2 regions of the Streptomyces diversicolor genome follow, and region 1 is predicted to be linked to the other one. Evidence: riboswitches for the same ligand, from Rfam matches in the RefSeq annotation. Region 1 holds a riboswitch; the other holds the start of a gene.

Region 1 (8,418 bases):
CCGGCACACCGGACGCCCGCACCGCGGCCAGCCCGTCCTCCCAGGCCCGTTTGCCGCCCAGCAGCCGGACCACCGCGAGGTCGGCGCCCCGCAGCAGCGCCGGAAGCTCCTCGGCGACGTCGAGCCGGGTCGGGTTGCCGATCAGATAGGACGCGTCGGCGGCACGCGCCGCCAGCAGATCGGTGTCGGCCGTCGACAACAACAACACTGTGCTCATGCGGGCGCTCCCGGTGGAATGAAGGGCAGTCCTCGTGGCGCGCCCGACTCGATGAGCCGCCACAACGCGTCCGTGTCCGCGTGCTGTTCGATCAGATCGCCGAGCCGGTCGAGCCGCTGCTCGCGCAGCGCGGCGAAGCAGGTGCCGTCGGCCGGTACGAAGCGGCGGCCCGCGGCGGCCGCCACCTCGCGCAGGAAGGCCCGCCGGAAACCGTCCGACTCCAGCGCGCCGTGCCAGTGCGTGCCCCAGGTCCGGCCGACCCGGCAGCCGTCGAGGAAGGGCTCGCCGCCCGTGACGTCGGCGACGCCGTGGTGGATCTCATAGCCCTCGACGTGCTCCCCGAGGGCCGAACCGGTGGGCCGGGCAAGGGTCTTCTCGCGGGCGAACCGCACCCGCACCGGCAGCAGGCCCAGCCCCGGCACCCGCCCGGCCCGCGACTCGACCTCGTCCTCGATGTGCTCGCCGAGGATCTGGAAGCCGCCGCAGATGCCGAGGACCGGGCGGCCCTCGCCGGCCCGGCGGCGCAGCGCCCGGGCCAGGCCGCGCTCCCGCAGCCACTCCAGGGCCCGTACGGTGCCCCGGGTCCCCGGGACGACGACCAGGTCGGCGTCGGCCATCTCCTCGGGCCGGTCCACGAACCGCACCAGCACGCCCGGTTCGGCGGCCAGCGCGTCCACGTCGGTGAAGTTGGACATCAGCGGCACGGCGCACACGGCGATCCGCAGCACGTCCTCACCGACGGGTTCGGCCGCGGCCGACTCCCGCACCGAGCCGCGCGACGAGACCGCGAGGCCGTCCTCCTCGTCGATGCCGAGTCCGTCCCGGAACGGCAGGACGCCGTAGGCGCGCCGCCCGGTCAGGGCGTGCAGCATGTCGAGGCCCGGCTCCAACAGGCCCACGTCCCCGCGGAACTTGTTGACGAGGAACCCGGCGACCAGCTCCTGGTCCTCGCGTGACAGCAGCGCCACGGTCCCGAAGAACGACGCGAAGACGCCCCCGCGGTCGATGTCACCGACCACCAGCACGGGCAGCCGCGCGCCCCGCGCGATGCCCATGTTCACGATGTCGGTGCGCCGCAGGTTGATCTCCGCCGGGCTGCCCGCCCCCTCGCAGATCACGGCGTCGTACGTGGAGCGCAGCGTGGCGAGACAGTCGAGGACGGTGCCCAGCAGCCGCTGCTGCCGCCCGCCGTGGTAGCCGCGCGCGCTCAGTTCGCCCACGGGCCTGCCCAGCAGCACGACCTGACTGCTCTGTTCCCCGCCGGGCTTGAGCAGCACCGGGTTCATCAGCGCGGTCGGCTCGATCCGGCACGCCTGGGCCTGCATGGCCTGGGCCCGCCCGATCTCGGCGCCCTCCCGGGTGACGAACGAGTTCAGCGACATGTTCTGCGCCTTGAACGGCGCGACCTTGACCCCCTGCCGCACCAGCCACCGGCAGATCCCCGCGGTGACGACGCTCTTGCCGGCGTCGGAGGTGGTGCCGGCGACGAGGAGACCCCCACCGGTCATGACCCGTGTCCCCTCACGGTCAGGCGCGCGGCGGCCACGACGCCGAACGCGAGCAGGCCGACCCGGCGGGAGAGCCGTACGGCACGTTCGATGTCCGGGGCGGCGACGGCACGCCCGCCGCCGTTGAGCACGGGCCGGTGCTCGACCCGCCCCCCGTACGACAGGGTCCCGCCCAGCCGCACGCCCAGCGCCCCCGCGAAAGACGCCTCCACGGGACCGGCGTTGGGGCTCGGATGCCGGCGGGCGTCGGCCCGCCACGCCCGTACGGCGCCCCGCGCGTCGGGCCCGCAGACGGCGGCCAGCGCGGCGGTCAGCCGGGCCCCCGGCCAGCCGGCGACATCGTCGAGCCGCGCCGCGGCCCAGCCGAACCGGCGGTGGCGCGGCGAGCGGTGCCCGACCATCGCGTCGAGGGTGTTCACGGCACGGAACCCGACGAGCCCGGGCACCCCGGCCAACGCCCCCCACACCAGGGCCCCGACGACCGCGTCGGAGGTGTTCTCGGCCACGGACTCCACGACCGCCCGGGCGATCCCGTCGGCGTCCAGGGCCTCGGGGTCCCGCCCGCACAGATGCGGCAGCCGTGCCCGGGCCGCCGCGACGTCCCCCATATCCAGGGCCCGCCCGATCGCCCGGGCCTCCCGGGCCAGCGAAGTGGCGCCCACCACCGCCCAGGTGGCGGCCCCGGTGAGCGCTACGGAGGCGGCGGGGGAGGGGCGTACGGCCCGCTGTGCCACGGCCGCGAGGGCCGCGGCGCCGCCGACGCACACGGCGGTGTGCAGCGCACCCCATCCGCGGTGGTCCCGCCACAGCGCCCGCTCCGCCGCGCCGGCGGCACGCCCGAACACGGCGACCGGATGCCCGCGGCGCGGATCGCCGACGAGCAGATCACCGAGGAGGCCGAGGGCGGCGCCGTACGCGAAGACGCGCTCGGCACGCACCGGCTCAGCCGGCCGTGGGGTCGGGAAGCGACCTGGTGCTGTACCTCAACGCGCAGCCGAGCATGGCGATGTGTCCTCACTCAGGGTGTCCACGCCCTGGTTCGACGAGACCGGCGGCGAGAGTTCCTGGCTCCCGGGGAGTTCGTCCCCGGTGACAGTGGCGGGACCGCGCCGGATTCACACCGGCTTCCTCTCGTTGCCGCCGTACATGGCCCGGGCAGTCCACCACGCCCCCGGAACCCCCGTCAACTGACCGCTGACCTGCAAGGGGAGAGTGTGCCGAGACTCATATCCACAGTCCCGCGAAGCCCGCTGCGGCAGGGCAACGCCCCAAAGGGGCGCGGGGAACTGCGCGACAAGCCACGACGGCGCCGCAGACGACCGACGGCACAACGCAGCACACAGCGGAGCGCTCACGCCGCGAAGCACGTGTACGCGGCGGTCAGCGCGAGACCGGCGGATCCGCCACGACGGCGCGGGCGCGCTCAGCCACGCCGGCTTCGGCCTAAGCAGGGTCCGGCGAAGCCCGCTGCGGCAGGGCAACGCCCCAAAGGGGCGCGGGGCTGTATCGATGTGCGGCTCCGCCGCGCGGGCGCGACAAGCCACGACGGCGCCGCAGACAACTGACGGCATACCGCGGCCCACCCAGCGGAGCGCTTACGCCGTGATGAGGTGGATCCCGTAGGCCACCGCGGCGGCGCACGCCGCGAAGCATGTGTACGCGGCGGTCAGCGCGAGGCCGGCCGATCCGCCCCGGGCGGCGGCCCGTTCGCGGTGCGACAGGCCGGCCACGCCGAGGGTGAACAGGGCCACCAGCGCCACGGTGACCGCGAGGCTGACGCCGAAGACGGAGCCGAGGGCCGCCCAGTCGATCTTCATGGTGATGCTTCCTTGGGTACCGGAGTCAGGGGAGGCGGGGGAGAGAGAAGAGAGGGAGTCGATCGGACGGTCAGACGGCGGCGGCCGGCGGCACGGCCTGGTCGGCGGCGGCCGGGGCCGCGGACACCGGCGGCGACGGGATCGTGGCCGTCAGATCCGCCGCCGGGGTGCCCGCCGCCGGAGGCGTCACGGCGGCGATCGCGGCGGTCACCACACCGGCCGGCTCGCCGGTGTCGTTGACGTTGCTGTGGTCGACGACCTCGCGCCGGGAGGTCTTCCAGATCGCGGCGGCGGCGGCGACCAGGAAGACGGCCACGCACCCGGTGCCCCAGTCACCGAGGTCCGTGACGGTCTCCGCGAGCGCGCCGACCAGCGCGGCGGCCGGCAGCGTCAGCGCCCAGGCGACGACCATCCGGGTCGCCGTGGACCAGCGGACCACGCCGCCCCTGCGGCCAAGCCCCGCGCCCATCACGGAACCGGAGACGACATGCGTGGTGGACAGGGAGAAGCCGAGGTGCGAGGAGGCCAGGATGGCGGTCGCCGCGCTGGTCTGGGCGGCGAAGCCCTGCTGCGGCTGGAGGTCGGTCAGGCCCTTGCCCATCGTGCGGATGATGCGCCAGCCGCCGAGGTAGGTGCCGAGGGCGATGGCGAGGCCGGCGGAGAGTATGACCCAGGTGGGAGGGTTGGAACCGGGGGCGAGGGCGCCGCCGGCGATCAGCGCCAGGGTGATGATGCCCATCGTCTTCTGGGCGTCGTTCGTGCCGTGGGCCAGGGAGACCAGGCCCGCGGAGGCGATCTGGCCGGCCCGGTACCCCTTCTCGGCGGCCCTGCCGTCCGCCTTCGCGCCGAGCCGGTACGACAGGCGGGTGGCGAGCAGCGCCGCCACGCCCGCGACGACCGGCGCGGCGAGCGCCGGGATGAGGACCTTGGTGACGAGCGCGTCGCCGTGCACGGCGCCCGCGCCCGCGGAGGCGACGGTGGCGCCGATCAGGCCGCCCATCAGGGCGTGCGAGGAACTGGAGGGCAGGCCCACCAGCCAGGTCAGCAGATTCCAGAGGATCGCGCCCACCAGGGCGGCGAAGATGACCTCGGGACGGATGCCGGTCTCGTCGACGAGACCTTTGGAGATCGTGTTGGCGACCTCCACGGAGAGGAAGGCGCCCACCAGGTTGAGTGCGGCGGACATGGCCACCGCGACCTTGGGCTTGAGCGCACCGGTCGAGATGGTCGTGGCCATCGCGTTGGCGGTGTCGTGGAAACCGTTCGTGAAATCGAACGCGAGTGCGGTGATCACCACAATCGCGAGGATCAGCGAGAAGCTTTCCATTTACCCAGGCAATCGTTCGAAGTCATTGGCTGGTTGAACGTAGGCAACCTTGATGAACGGAAGATGAACTGAGGAGGGATTCACGGTGTCGTGAGCGGTGTGCCCGCGGTGTCCGCCGCGACCCGTTGAAGAGATCCGCGTCACCCGCCAGGATCAGGACATGGATCAGGGCAGGGATCAAGGCAGGGACCAAGGCAGGGAACAGGGCGTCGCCCAGGGCATGACGGAACAGACGGCGCACGCCTGGGAGGCGCTGGTCGGCACGGCCCGCCGCACCGTGTCCGACGGGCTGGTCGTCGGCACCTCCGGGAACGTCTCGGTGCGCGTCGGCGACACCGTGCTGGTCACACCCTCGGGCGTACCGTACGACCGGCTCACGCCGGACGATGTGACCGGCGTCGACCTCGACGGCCGGCAGGTGCTCGGCACGCTGGTGCCCACCAGCGAACTGCCCATGCACCTCGCGGTCTACCGCGCCACCGACGCGCGGGCCGTCGTCCACACCCACGCCGTGCACGCCACGGCCGTCTCCACGCTGGTCCTGGAACTGCCCGCGATCCACTACATGACGGCGGCGCTCGGCGGCCCCGTCCGCGTCGCACCGTACGCCACGTACGGCACCGAGGAACTGGCCCGGAACATGCTCCGCGCCCTCGCCGGCCGCTCCGGCTGCCTGCTGCGCAACCACGGCACCCTCACCTACGGCGCCACCCTCGACCAGGCCTACGACCGCACCGCCCAACTGGAGTGGATGTGCCGCCTGTGGCTGACGGCATCCTCAGTACCGGGCCACACCCCCACCCTCCTGACCCCCGCCCAACTGACAGAGACGGCAACCCACCTCACCACCTACGGCCAACACCCCTGACCCCCATTTCTCCAGGACCGCGGGAAACCGCACACCAAGCCACAACGCCCCGCACTCAGCCACAACGCCACGCACCCCCCTCCCCAGGGCCGCCGGGAACTGCGCAACCCGGCCGAACCCAGCACACTGGTTCCGTGCGCACTGTCACAGCGACCGCCGCCGCCCTCACCGCGGCCCTGGCAGCCGGCGCGGCCGGAGTGGCCGCCGGACGGCTGGCCAGCGACGCCGCGCTCAAGGCGCCCGCCGGCCGGCCCCTGCCCACCGAACCCCGGCTCACCGTGCACGGCACGGCCGCGGGACAGATCACCCTCACCCGCGACCTGGCCTCCCTGCGCCCCGGCACCTACGGCCTCGCGGGCGACGGCTCGCACGCCGTCGTCGGACCCGTCCTGGAGTCCGTCCGGAGCACCGCCGACACCGTCGTACGCCGCCTGCAAGGCGTCACCCACGGCACCCTCGGGGCCGGCGACAAGGTCTGGCTGACCCCGAATGTGCACGTCGGCAACCCGGCCTCCGCCCTCGACCTCGACCACGCCGACATCGACGTACCCGGCGAACTCGGCCCGCTGCCCGCCTGGTTCGTGCCCGGCCACCGGGACATCTGGGTGATCGCCGTGCACGGCCTTGGCACCACCCGTGAACAGGCCCTGAACGTCATGGGCTTCCTGCACCACAGGCGCCTGCCGGTGCTCGCCCTCGCCTACCGCGGCGACCTCGGCGCACCCCGCAGGCCCGACGGCCTGAACCACTTCGGCGAGACCGAGTGGCGGGACCTGGACGCCGCCATCCGCTACGCCGTCCGGCACGGCGCCGGCCGCGTGATCCTGCTCGGCTGGTCCACCGGCGCCACCATGGCCCTGCACGCCGCCGCCCGGTCACCCGAGCGGGACCGTATCGCCGGGCTCGTCCTGGACTCACCCGTGCTGGACTGGCCGGCCACGCTGCGCGCCCTGGCATCGGCCCGCCATACGCCGGACGCCGTGCTGCCGCTCGCCGTGCGCGCCGCGCAGGGACGCACCGGTCTGCACCCCGACGGCCTCGCCGACGCCGCCGACCCCGCCCGGCTCGACATGCCCACCCTGATCATCCACGGCCCGGGCGACACCGTGGCCCCCTGGGCGCACTCCCGGCGCCTCGCCGCCCGCCGCCCGGACCGCATCGCCCTGCACACCGTCCCGGACGCCCCGCACGCCGCCATGTGGAACGCCGACCCCGAGGAGTACGAGGAACAGCTGCGCCGGTTCCTGACTCCGCTCATGTAATCCATTCCGTTTAACTCCGTACCTGTGGCCTGATCATGGCCCCTCCGCCCCAGCCGGACACCGTGCCTTGGCCACCCCCGTCGCCCGCCGTGACATTCCGTTTGGGTTTTCGGACCGTCAACCGGAAGACTGCCCCCGTGACGTCCCGTATCCCGCGCGACTCCAGGCTTCGACTCGTCCGACCGCGACCCCTGGCCGCCGCCCCCAGAGCTGTGAACCAGCGGCGCCCACGCCGCCCCGCACCCCGGCCGCCGGAAGGCACGCCCGCCCCCGCGGAGCTGGCCAGAATGGCGCGCTCCGGCCTGGCGGGCGCGGCCCGCGTGGCCCACTGGGCCGACGCCGCCCTCGGCTCCGGCCGCGCCGGGGCCACCGAGGACGGCAAGGCCACCCTCTCCGACGCGTCCGCCGAACGCGCTGCCGCAGATCTGCATCTGACCGTGGCCCAGGTACGGGCCGACTGGGACACCGCCCGCCTCGCCGGCCTGGTCGAGGTGCACGGCGACAGCGCCCGCCCCGGCTGGCGGCTGCGCGCCTGGGACCGGGACGACAGCGCCGTACTGCGCGGCTGGGTCGCCCTCTTCGACGCCTGGTCGCTGGCCCATCCGGAACCCGCCGAGCACGAGCACGCGGTCGTCGCCGACGTGGTCTCGGCCATGCCTCAGGTGCTCTCCTTCCTCCAGTTGTCCGCAGGCCCGGTCCCGGTCGAGCAGCTTCTCGACCTGCTCAGGCAACGGGTGACCGAACTGCGCACCGAGCGCTGCGAAGTCCCCTACGAGCCAGGTCCCGGCGACGCCCCGGGCGCCGCGCTCCCGACGGCCTACGCGCCCGCCGCCCCGCCGCCCGCGCTCGCCGAGGGCACCCTCCTCGCCCCGATCCTCGACTGGGCCCTGCACGCCCTCGCCTCCGTCGGCGCCCTCACCTACGGCGACGGCCAGGCCACCCTCACCCCGCTCGGCAGCTGGGCGGTGTGGGTCAAGCTGGAGCAGATCTGCGTGGCCGCGCAGAGCCCGGCCGGGAACATCGAACAGTCCGCCGAGGACATGCTCCGCGGCTGCGCCCAGCTCCGCCCCAACGCCGCCCGCGCCGAGTACCGCGCCTGGCTCGCCGCCCGCCCCGTCGGCAGCGCCGTCACCGAACTGATCGAGGCCGCCCGTGGCGACGACGCGCTGCTGCGCGGCCTCGCCTTCGAGGCGCTGCGGGTCGTCGGCGCCCCCGCCGAGCCCGACGTACGCGGAGTCGTCGACGAGCCCACGCTGCGGCCCTACGCCCTGCTGTGGCTCGCCGAGCACGACGGCGCCGACCCGGAGGACGCCCACGAAGTCCTCACCCGCGAAGAGGCCACCTGGCTGTGGGTCGACACCGCCGCCGCCGTCGCCGACCACGGCGAGGCGCCGATGCTCGTGCGTCACCTTGAGTCCG
Region 2 (8,418 bases), on a different contig from region 1:
ACTCACCGACCGTCCGGTCAAGGGCATGCTCACCGGCCCCGTCACCATGCTTGCCTGGTCCTTCGTCCGCGACGACCAGCCCCTCGCCGACACCGCCCGCCAGGTCGCCCTCGCCCTGCGCGACGAAGTGAACGACCTTGAGGCGGCCGGGACCTCGGTCATCAAGGTGGACGAGCCCGCCCTGCGCGAGACCCTGCCGCTGCGCGCGGCCGACCGCGCCGCGTACCTCGCCTGGGCGACCGAGGCGTTCCGGATCACCCAGGCGAGGCACGGCCGGACACGCAGATCCACACCCACCTGTGCTACGCCGAATTCGGCGACATCATCCAGGCCATCGACGACCTCGACGCCGACGTCATCACTCTGGAGGCCGCCCGCTCCCACATGCAGGTCGCACGCGAACTGGCCGCGCACGGCTACCCCCGCGAGGCCGGACCGGGCGTGTACGACATCCACTCCCCACGCGTGCCCAGCGCGGACGAGGCCGCGGCCCTGCTACGCAAGGGACTTGCGGCCATCCCCGCCGAGCGGCTGTGGGTCAACCCCGACTGCGGCCTGAAGACCCGCACCTGGTCCGAGACCCGCGCGTCTTTGGAGAACCTGGTCGCCGCGGCCCGCACGGTCCGCACCGAGTTGTCCACGTCCTGACCCGGGCGGCCGGCCGAGAGGGCACGGCCCTGCACCCTCTCGGCCGTCCGCGGCCCGGGCCGCCGGCAGTCACGGGGAGATGCCGGGCGGCCGAAGGGCGGATCGGGACCCGTGCGGTCGAGTCATGCGCATCGTCTCCCTGCTCCCGGCGGCCACCGACATCGTGGCCGAACTCGGACTGGTCGACGACCTGGTGGGCCGTACCCACGAGTGCGACTGGCCGCTCGGACGCATCGAGGACGTGCCGGTGGTCACCGGCGCCGAGTTCCACGCGGACGCGCTCAGCAGCCGGGAGATCTCGGCCGCGGTCGGCGACGCCGCGCACAGCGGATCCTCCCTCTACACCCTCGACTCCGCGGCACCGGCCGCGCTCGCCCCGGACGTGGTGCTCACCCAGGACCTGTGCGAGGTGTGCGCGGTCACCTACAGCGGGGTGTCGGCGGCGGTACGTGTCCTGGACGGCGGCGGGCCGAAGGTGCTGAGCCTGGAGCCCCGCGCCCTGGATGACGTGCTGGACTGCCCCGTGCGGGTGGAGGACTGCTGGGTGTTCGGGACGTCGCCGAGCAGCGCAGGGCCCTGCTGCGGCCCGGCTCGCGGCCGTACGCCGGCTGACGTCGGGGCGTCCACGCCCCCGTGTGGTGGCCATCGAATGGCTCGATCCGCTGTGGCCGGCCGGACACCGGGCGCCCGAACAGATCGCCTGCACGGGCGGTGAGCCGCTGCTCGCGGCACCCGGCGAGCACACCAGGCCCATGGAACGGGCGGCCGTACGCGCCGCCCGGCCGGACGTCGTCCTCGTGCTGCCGTGCGGCTTCAGCCCCGTGCGCACCCTGAGCGAGCACGAGTTGCTCACCTCGCTGCCGGGCTGGGACGAACTGCCCGCCGTGCGGGCTGGGCAGGTCTGGAACCTGGACGGTCCTGCCCATTTCAACCGTCCCGGGCCGCGTGTCGTGCGCGGTGCCGAGGTCCTCGCCCACGTGCTGCACGGCGTGGCGGCCGAGGGTCCGGTGGGCGAGAGCAAGGCGCGGCGCCTTGGCCGGCCGCGTCCCCCTGGTACTCCGTCCGTCGGCTGATTCATCGAGCCAGGCAGCAGTCCCCGCACTTCGTGCCCGCCGGAGTGCGGTAGAAGAGGCAGCAGCTGCGGCGGCGGAAGGTCAGGCCGGGCCCGGTGAAGCGGCCGGTGCCGGCCAGGCGTCCGGTGGTGAGCAGGTCGGCGGTGAGCTCGGTGAGGGGGCCGCGCAGGTCCGGCCGTGCCGTCAGGAGCACCTGGGCCGTCCCGGCCAGTGCGGAGGCAGCGTTTCCGTCCAGGAGACGGGGGGAGATCTTGACGCGGAGCCCGGCGGCCAGCGGTCCCAGGTGCTGCTCGACCACCAACTCGTACAGCGCCTCGGTGAGATGCGGGATCCGATCGGCGTACCAGCCGGTGGGGGTGGGCAGCCGCAGGACGGGACCATCGTCAGCGCGGTGCAGCCCCGCCAGGTCGGGGACGATGCCGTGCAGGAGTGTGCAGGCCAGGACCGGGGACCACAGGCGTGCGGCGTGTCCGAGCTGGGCTATGGAGACGCCGATGCGCCTCTCGCGGGTGTCGTACCGGTCGGCGATCGCCTCCGCGAGGTCGGCGAAGCCCCGGGCGTAGGCGTCGGTGACCGGATGCCAGCCCTGGTCCGGTCCGCCTACGGCCAGGGTGAAGAATCCTCCGAGCCCCGCCACATCGTCCAGCGCGGCGGCGACAGCCCCGGCAGGCGCACGAGCGGGTGCGGATGCGGTCATGCCGGCGTGACCCCCTGACGCTGTCCGGGCCGGTCACTGGTCAGGTCCTCGCCGGTGAGCAGTGTCACCTGGGGCAGGCCGGTGCGGGGATGCTCGGTGACGTCCGCCTCGACGCGGTAGACGTCAGCGAGCAGGGCGGGGGTGAGGACGTCCCGTGGTGCGCCGTGGGCGACCACACGTCCGGCCTGCATCACGCAGAGGCGGTCGCAGAACGAAGCGGCGAGGTTGAGGTCGTGCAACGCGACCACGGCGGTGACTCCGAGGCGGCGGACGAGCCGCAGCGCGTCGAGCTGGTGGCGCAGATCGAGGTGGTTGGTGGGCTCGTCCAGCACCATCGTCCCGGCCCGCTGGGCGAGTGCGCGGGCGATCAGGACGCGCTGCTTCTCCCCGCCCGACAGCCGGTCGAAGGGTGCGTCGGCCAGGTCGGCGGCATCCAGTTCCGTCAGGGCCGCCGTGACGATGGCGCGGTCGTCGGCGTCGTCGCCCGCGAAGGGGCGCTTGTGCGGGGTACGGCCCATGGCCACCACCTCGTACACGGTGAGCTCGAAGTCCCCGGCGTGCTCCTGCAGGACGGCCGCCAGGTGCCGTGCCAGGCGCTTGCCGGGCATCCGCCAGACGTCCGTCCCGTCCAGCAGCACGCGGCCCGACGTGGGGCGCAGTGCCCGGTAGACGGTACGCAGCAGGGTGGACTTGCCGGCGCCGTTCGGGCCGACGAGCCCGACCACCTCTCCCGCGGACACCGTCAAGGAGACCTGGTCCACCAGCGGCCTGCCGTCGACGAGCACCGACACGTCGTCGATGTCCAGGGCCCCGGGTGCCGTTTGCGGCCGTCCGGTCATCGTGCCCTCCTGCGCATCAGCCAGAGGAAGAACGGGCCGCCGACCAGGGCGGTGAGGATGCCGACGGGGATCTCCTCGGGGCTCATGAGGGTGCGCGCGGCCAGATCGGCGGCGATCAGGAAGGCCGCGCCGAGCAGGGCTGCGGCAGGCAGTGCACGGCGGTGGTCGGCCCCGACCAGGAGCCGTACGACGTGCGGCAGGATCAGGCCGACGAAGCCGATCTGTCCGCTGACCGCGACGATCGTGCCGATCATCAGCGCGACCAGTATGAACAGCGCAGCACGGAAGCGGTGGACGTCCAGGCCGAGGGCGGCTGCGGCCTCTTCCCCTGCGAGCAGCAGGTTCAGCGGACGGGTCACGCCGAGCAGGACGGCCGTGCCGAGCAGGACAGCCGCAGCCGGGATCCACACCATCGTCCAGGTGGTGCCCGCCAGCCCGCCCAGCATCCAGCGCATCGCCGACTGAGTCTTGTGGGGGTCGTTGGAGGTGACCACGAGGAAACTCGCCACCGCCGACAGCACCTCGGCCATCGCCACGCCCGCCAGGACCAGCCGCACGGTGGTCATCCGTCCGCCGGAGCGGGCCAGGAAGTACACCGCGACCAGGGCCGCCAGAGCACCGCAGAACGCCGCCAGCGGCAGCGAGAAGGCTCCGAACAGCGTCACGTTGAAGACGAGGACCAGCACCGCGCCGACGCTCGCGCCCGACGACACCCCCAGCAGCATCGGATCGGCGAGCGGATTGCGGACCAGGGCCTGCAACGCCATCCCCGCCACCGACAGTCCGGCTCCCACCACCGCGCACAGCAGTACCCGGGGCAGCCGGACATCGGCGACGATCGTCTCCCGCACGGGGGGCCACGTCGCATCGGCCAGGGCGGGGTGCAGGTGGTGGAGCAGAATGCCCCACACCTCTGTGGCCGGGATCGTGACCGAACCGGCCGCGATCCCGAACGTCGCCGCCACCGCCACCAGGGCGGCGAGCCCGGCCAGCACCAGGGCGTAGGGAAGCCTGCGGCCTCCGGTCACGGCCTGCGCGGCCCCGGCCCCGGGGGAGCTCTTGCCGACCGCCTCTACAGGAGCCGGCACCCCGCCCGCCTTCCCCGTGACAGCGTCTCGGCCGGCGGCGGCCGGCTCTGTCACGCCGGTCACCGGAAGCGGTCCGGGTGGAGCTGACGGGCCAGCGACGAGACGGCCGCGGGTACCCGTACGCCCACGACGGTGGAGGACAGCGGCAGCACCGCGAACCGCTGGTTCCTGATGGCGGGCACGTCCTTCAGCGCCGGGTTCGCGAGCAGGAACTCCTTCTTCTGCGCCACAGTCTGGTCGCCGTAGTCGTAGATGACGATGGCCTCGGGCGCCCGCTCGGCCACCTGCTCGAACGACACGTCACCGAACGGTTTGTCGAGGTCGGCGAAGAGGTTGACCCCTCCGGCCCGCTCGATCATGTCGTTGCCGATGCCCGCGCCGCCCGCGGTGAAGGCGGTCTTGTCGCCGCTGTCGTAGACGAACAGCTTCACCGGCTCGACGCCGTCGAGTTGCTCGTCCACCTCCTCCAGGGTGGTGTGCAGCCGCTCGATCTGCCGCTCGGCCCGCTCGGGGACGCCGAAGACCTTGGCGACCTCGCGGATCTCCCGGTCCATCAGGGTCATCGTCACCGGCCCGGACGGGCACTCCTCGATGTTGAGGCGGGTGTTGATGCCGGCCTTGGTGAAGGCGTCACGGGAGCGGCCCTCCTTCTCGTCGAAGGTGGAGGCCCAGCCGCCGTAGACGAAGTCGGGCTCGGCGGCCAGCAGCGTCTCGTACGACGGATACTCCTTCGACAGCACCTTCACCTTGTCGTAGGCGGCCCGGTACTCGGGGAGGATCTCGTCATCGAGGTAGCCCGTGCCGACCATCGACTTCTCCAGCCCGAGCGCCAGCATCACCTCGGTAGCGTGCTGGTTCAGTGACACCGCGCGCCGCGGCGGGTGCTGAAACGTCGTCTTCACTCCGCAGTTGGACACGGTGACCGGGAAGCCCTTCGCGGCGGGCCTTTCGGCGCCACCGGCGTTGTCCTGGGCGTTTGTGCCGCAACCGGAGATCAGCAGAGCTGTGGTCATGGCCAGCAGGGGGGACAGCGGACGTCTGCCCGTCATGGAAAGGTTCCTCTCGCAAGGGTGGTATGGAGGGGTCGGTGCGCAGGCCGCGCGGGCTCAGGTGGCCGCGCGGCGCCGAGGCGGGGTGAAGGCGTAGAGGTCGAGGATCTCGGGCCGGGCAGCGATCCCGGGGCCGCCCGCCCGCACCCAGGCGGCGATGTCCTCGGTCGCGGCCGGGTCGTTGACCAGGCCCAGCCAGACCGGCCGTGCCCCGGCGGCCCGTCCGGCGACGGAGGGCTGCACGACGATCACGTTGGCCTGATCGCACACGTCCAGGCAGGCGGAGACGCGTACGGGAGCGGCCTCGCGCAGGCGCGCGGTCTGCGCCGTGTGATCGACCCCGGTCACTTTGGGACTGCCGCAGCAGCAGTCCTGGCACACGACGACCCGGCACGGCACCGGATCGACCGCTCCTGTGCCGACCGGTCCTGTGCCCACCGGGCTCTCGTGCGCTCCCTCGGCCGGCCTCACGGGCATGCCGAACCACCCTCCTCCGGGGAAATCCGCCCCGGGTTCGTCGAGGAGGCGACCGCGTGAGTCTCCTGGCTCTCGGGTCGAAGCTCGTCCCGGCCTTCCCACCCGCCTTCGGGAGGTGGCCTGTTCGGGATCCGCTCGCCGATCACAGTGGCGGGACCGCGCCGGATTCACACCGGCTTCCTCGTTCCGCCGTCGCCTTGTCGCCGAGCATCATCGCATCTGGGACACGGCGCGTCATCAGGGCCCCAACCCGAGGGTGGTGACGCCGCCTCCTGCCCGGCAAACGAAGCCGACGCGCCTTCCGCAGCCGTTTCCGGGCACCGCCGCGCCGCTGCTGGTTCGGCGTCGAGGCGGCTGAGGACGGGATACCGCTCATTCTGGCTGGGAGGGCTGTCGGCTACTCGGCTTCCTGCGGTTTCCGGTTGAGCAACCCGCCGTAGGCCGGGCAGCGGTCGAGCAGGGCCTGGTGCGGTCCCATGTCGACGATCCGGCCGCCTTCGAGGAGGACGACGGTGTCGGCGGTGCTCAAGTTGGAGGGGCGGTGGGCGACGATCAGGGTGGTATGTCCGATGGGGGTGGCGCGCAGGGCGCGGTCGGCTTCGGCCTCGCTCTCGGCGTCGAGGTCGGAGACGGCCTCGACGAGGACGAGGCGGCGGATGAGGAAGAAGCGCCTCGAAACTCCGCTAAGTACACCCGGGACACGAGGGCAGGGACCACTGACAGCACCGCTCGATCACAAGATCAGCGACTGAGCCGAATTACGTGATCGTTCACACGTGAGGGTGCTTGACCGGGACCACCCGCCGGAACAGCATCCATGGTTCGTCCGGCACCAATCGCCCAACCAAGTCCGCCATGCTCCATCAACGACCCATCAGCGCCAAAGGAAACGGTGCCTATAGAGGCACGGTGTCAGCTACTGGCATCGGATCATCACTCCGGTAGGTGCTCCGGCGTCGCGGGAACCACGGCCGATACTGGCTGTAGCCCCGACGGCAGAGGTCTGGGGAATCGGAAGGATCGTCGCCCCCGGCCGCGGTGAGTACCCGTGCGCTCATCCGCCGGGGCGTTGTGCGTCAGTGTTCGATGCCCAGTCGCTCGATCGCCGTGGTCATGTGTGCGCGCAGGATCTCCTGGGCCGCTGCTGCGTCTCCACGTGCGATCGCGTCGACGATGGGCGTGTGCGAGGCCACCGACGTGGCCACGTCGCGGCGTTCGCCGGCCGCGCTCATGATCACCACGCCCATCGGTCCCTCAAGCTGCCGCCAGGTCTTGACGAGAACCGAGTTGCCGGAGAGCTGGCACAACATCAGGTGGAAACCGAGATCGGCCTCGACCTTCGCCGCCAGACCCGCTCCTGACCCGAACGCGTCGTGGAGCTTTGTCAGGGCCTTGCGCAGGGTTTCGGCCGCGTGCTGTCGGCGCGGGTTCGCCGGCGAGTATCCATCCCCACGTCGTCAGCGAGATCCGGTAGATGCGCGCGGAGGACTTCGCGATGCCCGCGCCGATGAGGTACCGCTCGACCGCCGCGGTGTACGACGAGGGCGGGGCGGACAGGGGTACGACCCGGGCGCGCGGCAGCCAGAGCGCGCCCTCACTCACGGACTCGGTCACCGTTTCGATCGTCATGTCAGTCCCGCCCTTCCGGCTCTGCCACAGTAAATCCGGCATTGACCGCGACAGGTCGTGGGCTGGTGCGGATGTCATGTCAGTCGTGCCGCTGGTGGTAGTGGTGCATGCCGAGGGCAGGCTTCGAACGCCTGGATCACCAGCCCTGCGAAGCGTCGGGAGGCCCTGACCTGGCTGCCAGCCGAGGCGACGTGGATCCCCTTGTTGGCCATGAGTACGAGAATCAGGTCGTCCAGGACGAAGTCGGACCGCAGGTGCCCCGCTTCCTTGGCTCGCTGTGCCAGTCCGGCGACTGCTTTCACCGTGCACTCACGGCCTGCGGCGACATCCCTCACCCCCGGGTAGGCGGACAGGAAGGCTTCGGTGAAGCCCCGATCGCGTGCGTGCAGCTCACAGATCCTCTCGATCACCAGGCACAGGCCACGCCACGGATCAGGATCGGCGCACCCCTCGTCGACAATGGCGCGACATGCATGGAACTGGTCCGCGAAGGCCTCGGCGACCAGCATCTGCTTGGTCGGGAAGCGACGGTACAAGGTGGCAGGTCCCACCCCGGCGCGCCGCGCGACCTCCCGCATCGGCACGTCCAGGCCGTCGGCGGAGAACAGCGCTCGGGCCGCATCGAGGATGCGTTCGCGGTTGTCCAGCGCGTCGGAGCGCAACATATGAGGCAAACGGTCCGTCACCACTCTCACATTACCCAAGCGGACGAGGGCGTCCGTTACCGTCCGAGACGTAGAAGCCCTCGCGCTTGAGCGGTCCGAGAACCTGGAGACCACATTGAAGGCAATCTCGATCCAGACGTTCGGAAGTCCTGACGGCCTGGCCGCTGTCGACCTGCCGGTACCCGCACCTGCTGCCGGACAGGTACTGATAGCCACCGAGGCGGTGGGCGTCGGTGGTGTCGACACCGTGATC

Evidence for each region. Region 1 has a riboswitch for cobalamin ahead of AC27LF_RS24715 (cobalamin biosynthesis protein). Riboswitches for the same ligand answer to the same signal wherever they lie in the genome.
Region 2: it holds a riboswitch for cobalamin, as region 1 does, so the genes downstream of both, AC27LF_RS26535 ((2Fe-2S) ferredoxin domain-containing protein) here and AC27LF_RS24715 (cobalamin biosynthesis protein) in region 1, are expected to answer to the same signal.

The regions. Positions count from the first base shown of each region.
Region 1 covers NZ_BAAJXA010000021.1:52,938-61,355, reverse strand. Annotated here, with positions in the region: gene cobN (cobaltochelatase subunit CobN) at 1-217, opposite strand, end outside; gene AC27LF_RS24720 (cobyric acid synthase) at 214-1,725, opposite strand; gene AC27LF_RS24715 (cobalamin biosynthesis protein) at 1,722-2,663, opposite strand; cobalamin riboswitch at 2,762-2,882, opposite strand; gene AC27LF_RS24710 (hypothetical protein) at 3,321-3,542, opposite strand; gene AC27LF_RS24705 (inorganic phosphate transporter) at 3,613-4,869, opposite strand; gene AC27LF_RS24700 (class II aldolase/adducin family protein) at 5,090-5,737, shown strand; gene AC27LF_RS24695 (alpha/beta hydrolase) at 5,872-6,999, shown strand; gene AC27LF_RS24690 (hypothetical protein) at 7,137-8,418, shown strand, end outside.
Region 2 covers NZ_BAAJXA010000023.1:150,995-159,412, forward strand. Annotated here, with positions in the region: partial or broken gene AC27LF_RS26500 (5-methyltetrahydropteroyltriglutamate--homocysteine S-methyltransferase) at 2-648, shown strand; gene AC27LF_RS26505 (TroA family protein) at 773-1,363, shown strand; gene AC27LF_RS26510 (ABC transporter substrate-binding protein) at 1,401-1,721, shown strand; gene AC27LF_RS26515 ((2Fe-2S)-binding protein) at 1,723-2,418, opposite strand; gene AC27LF_RS26520 (ABC transporter ATP-binding protein) at 2,415-3,257, opposite strand; gene AC27LF_RS26525 (FecCD family ABC transporter permease) at 3,254-4,285, opposite strand; gene AC27LF_RS26530 (ABC transporter substrate-binding protein) at 4,405-5,394, opposite strand; gene AC27LF_RS26535 ((2Fe-2S) ferredoxin domain-containing protein) at 5,452-5,871, opposite strand; cobalamin riboswitch at 5,910-6,099, opposite strand; gene AC27LF_RS26540 (hypothetical protein) at 6,269-6,400, opposite strand; gene AC27LF_RS26545 (FCD domain-containing protein) at 6,948-7,271, opposite strand; gene AC27LF_RS26550 (TetR/AcrR family transcriptional regulator) at 7,575-8,186, opposite strand; gene AC27LF_RS26555 (zinc-binding dehydrogenase) at 8,281-8,418, shown strand, end outside.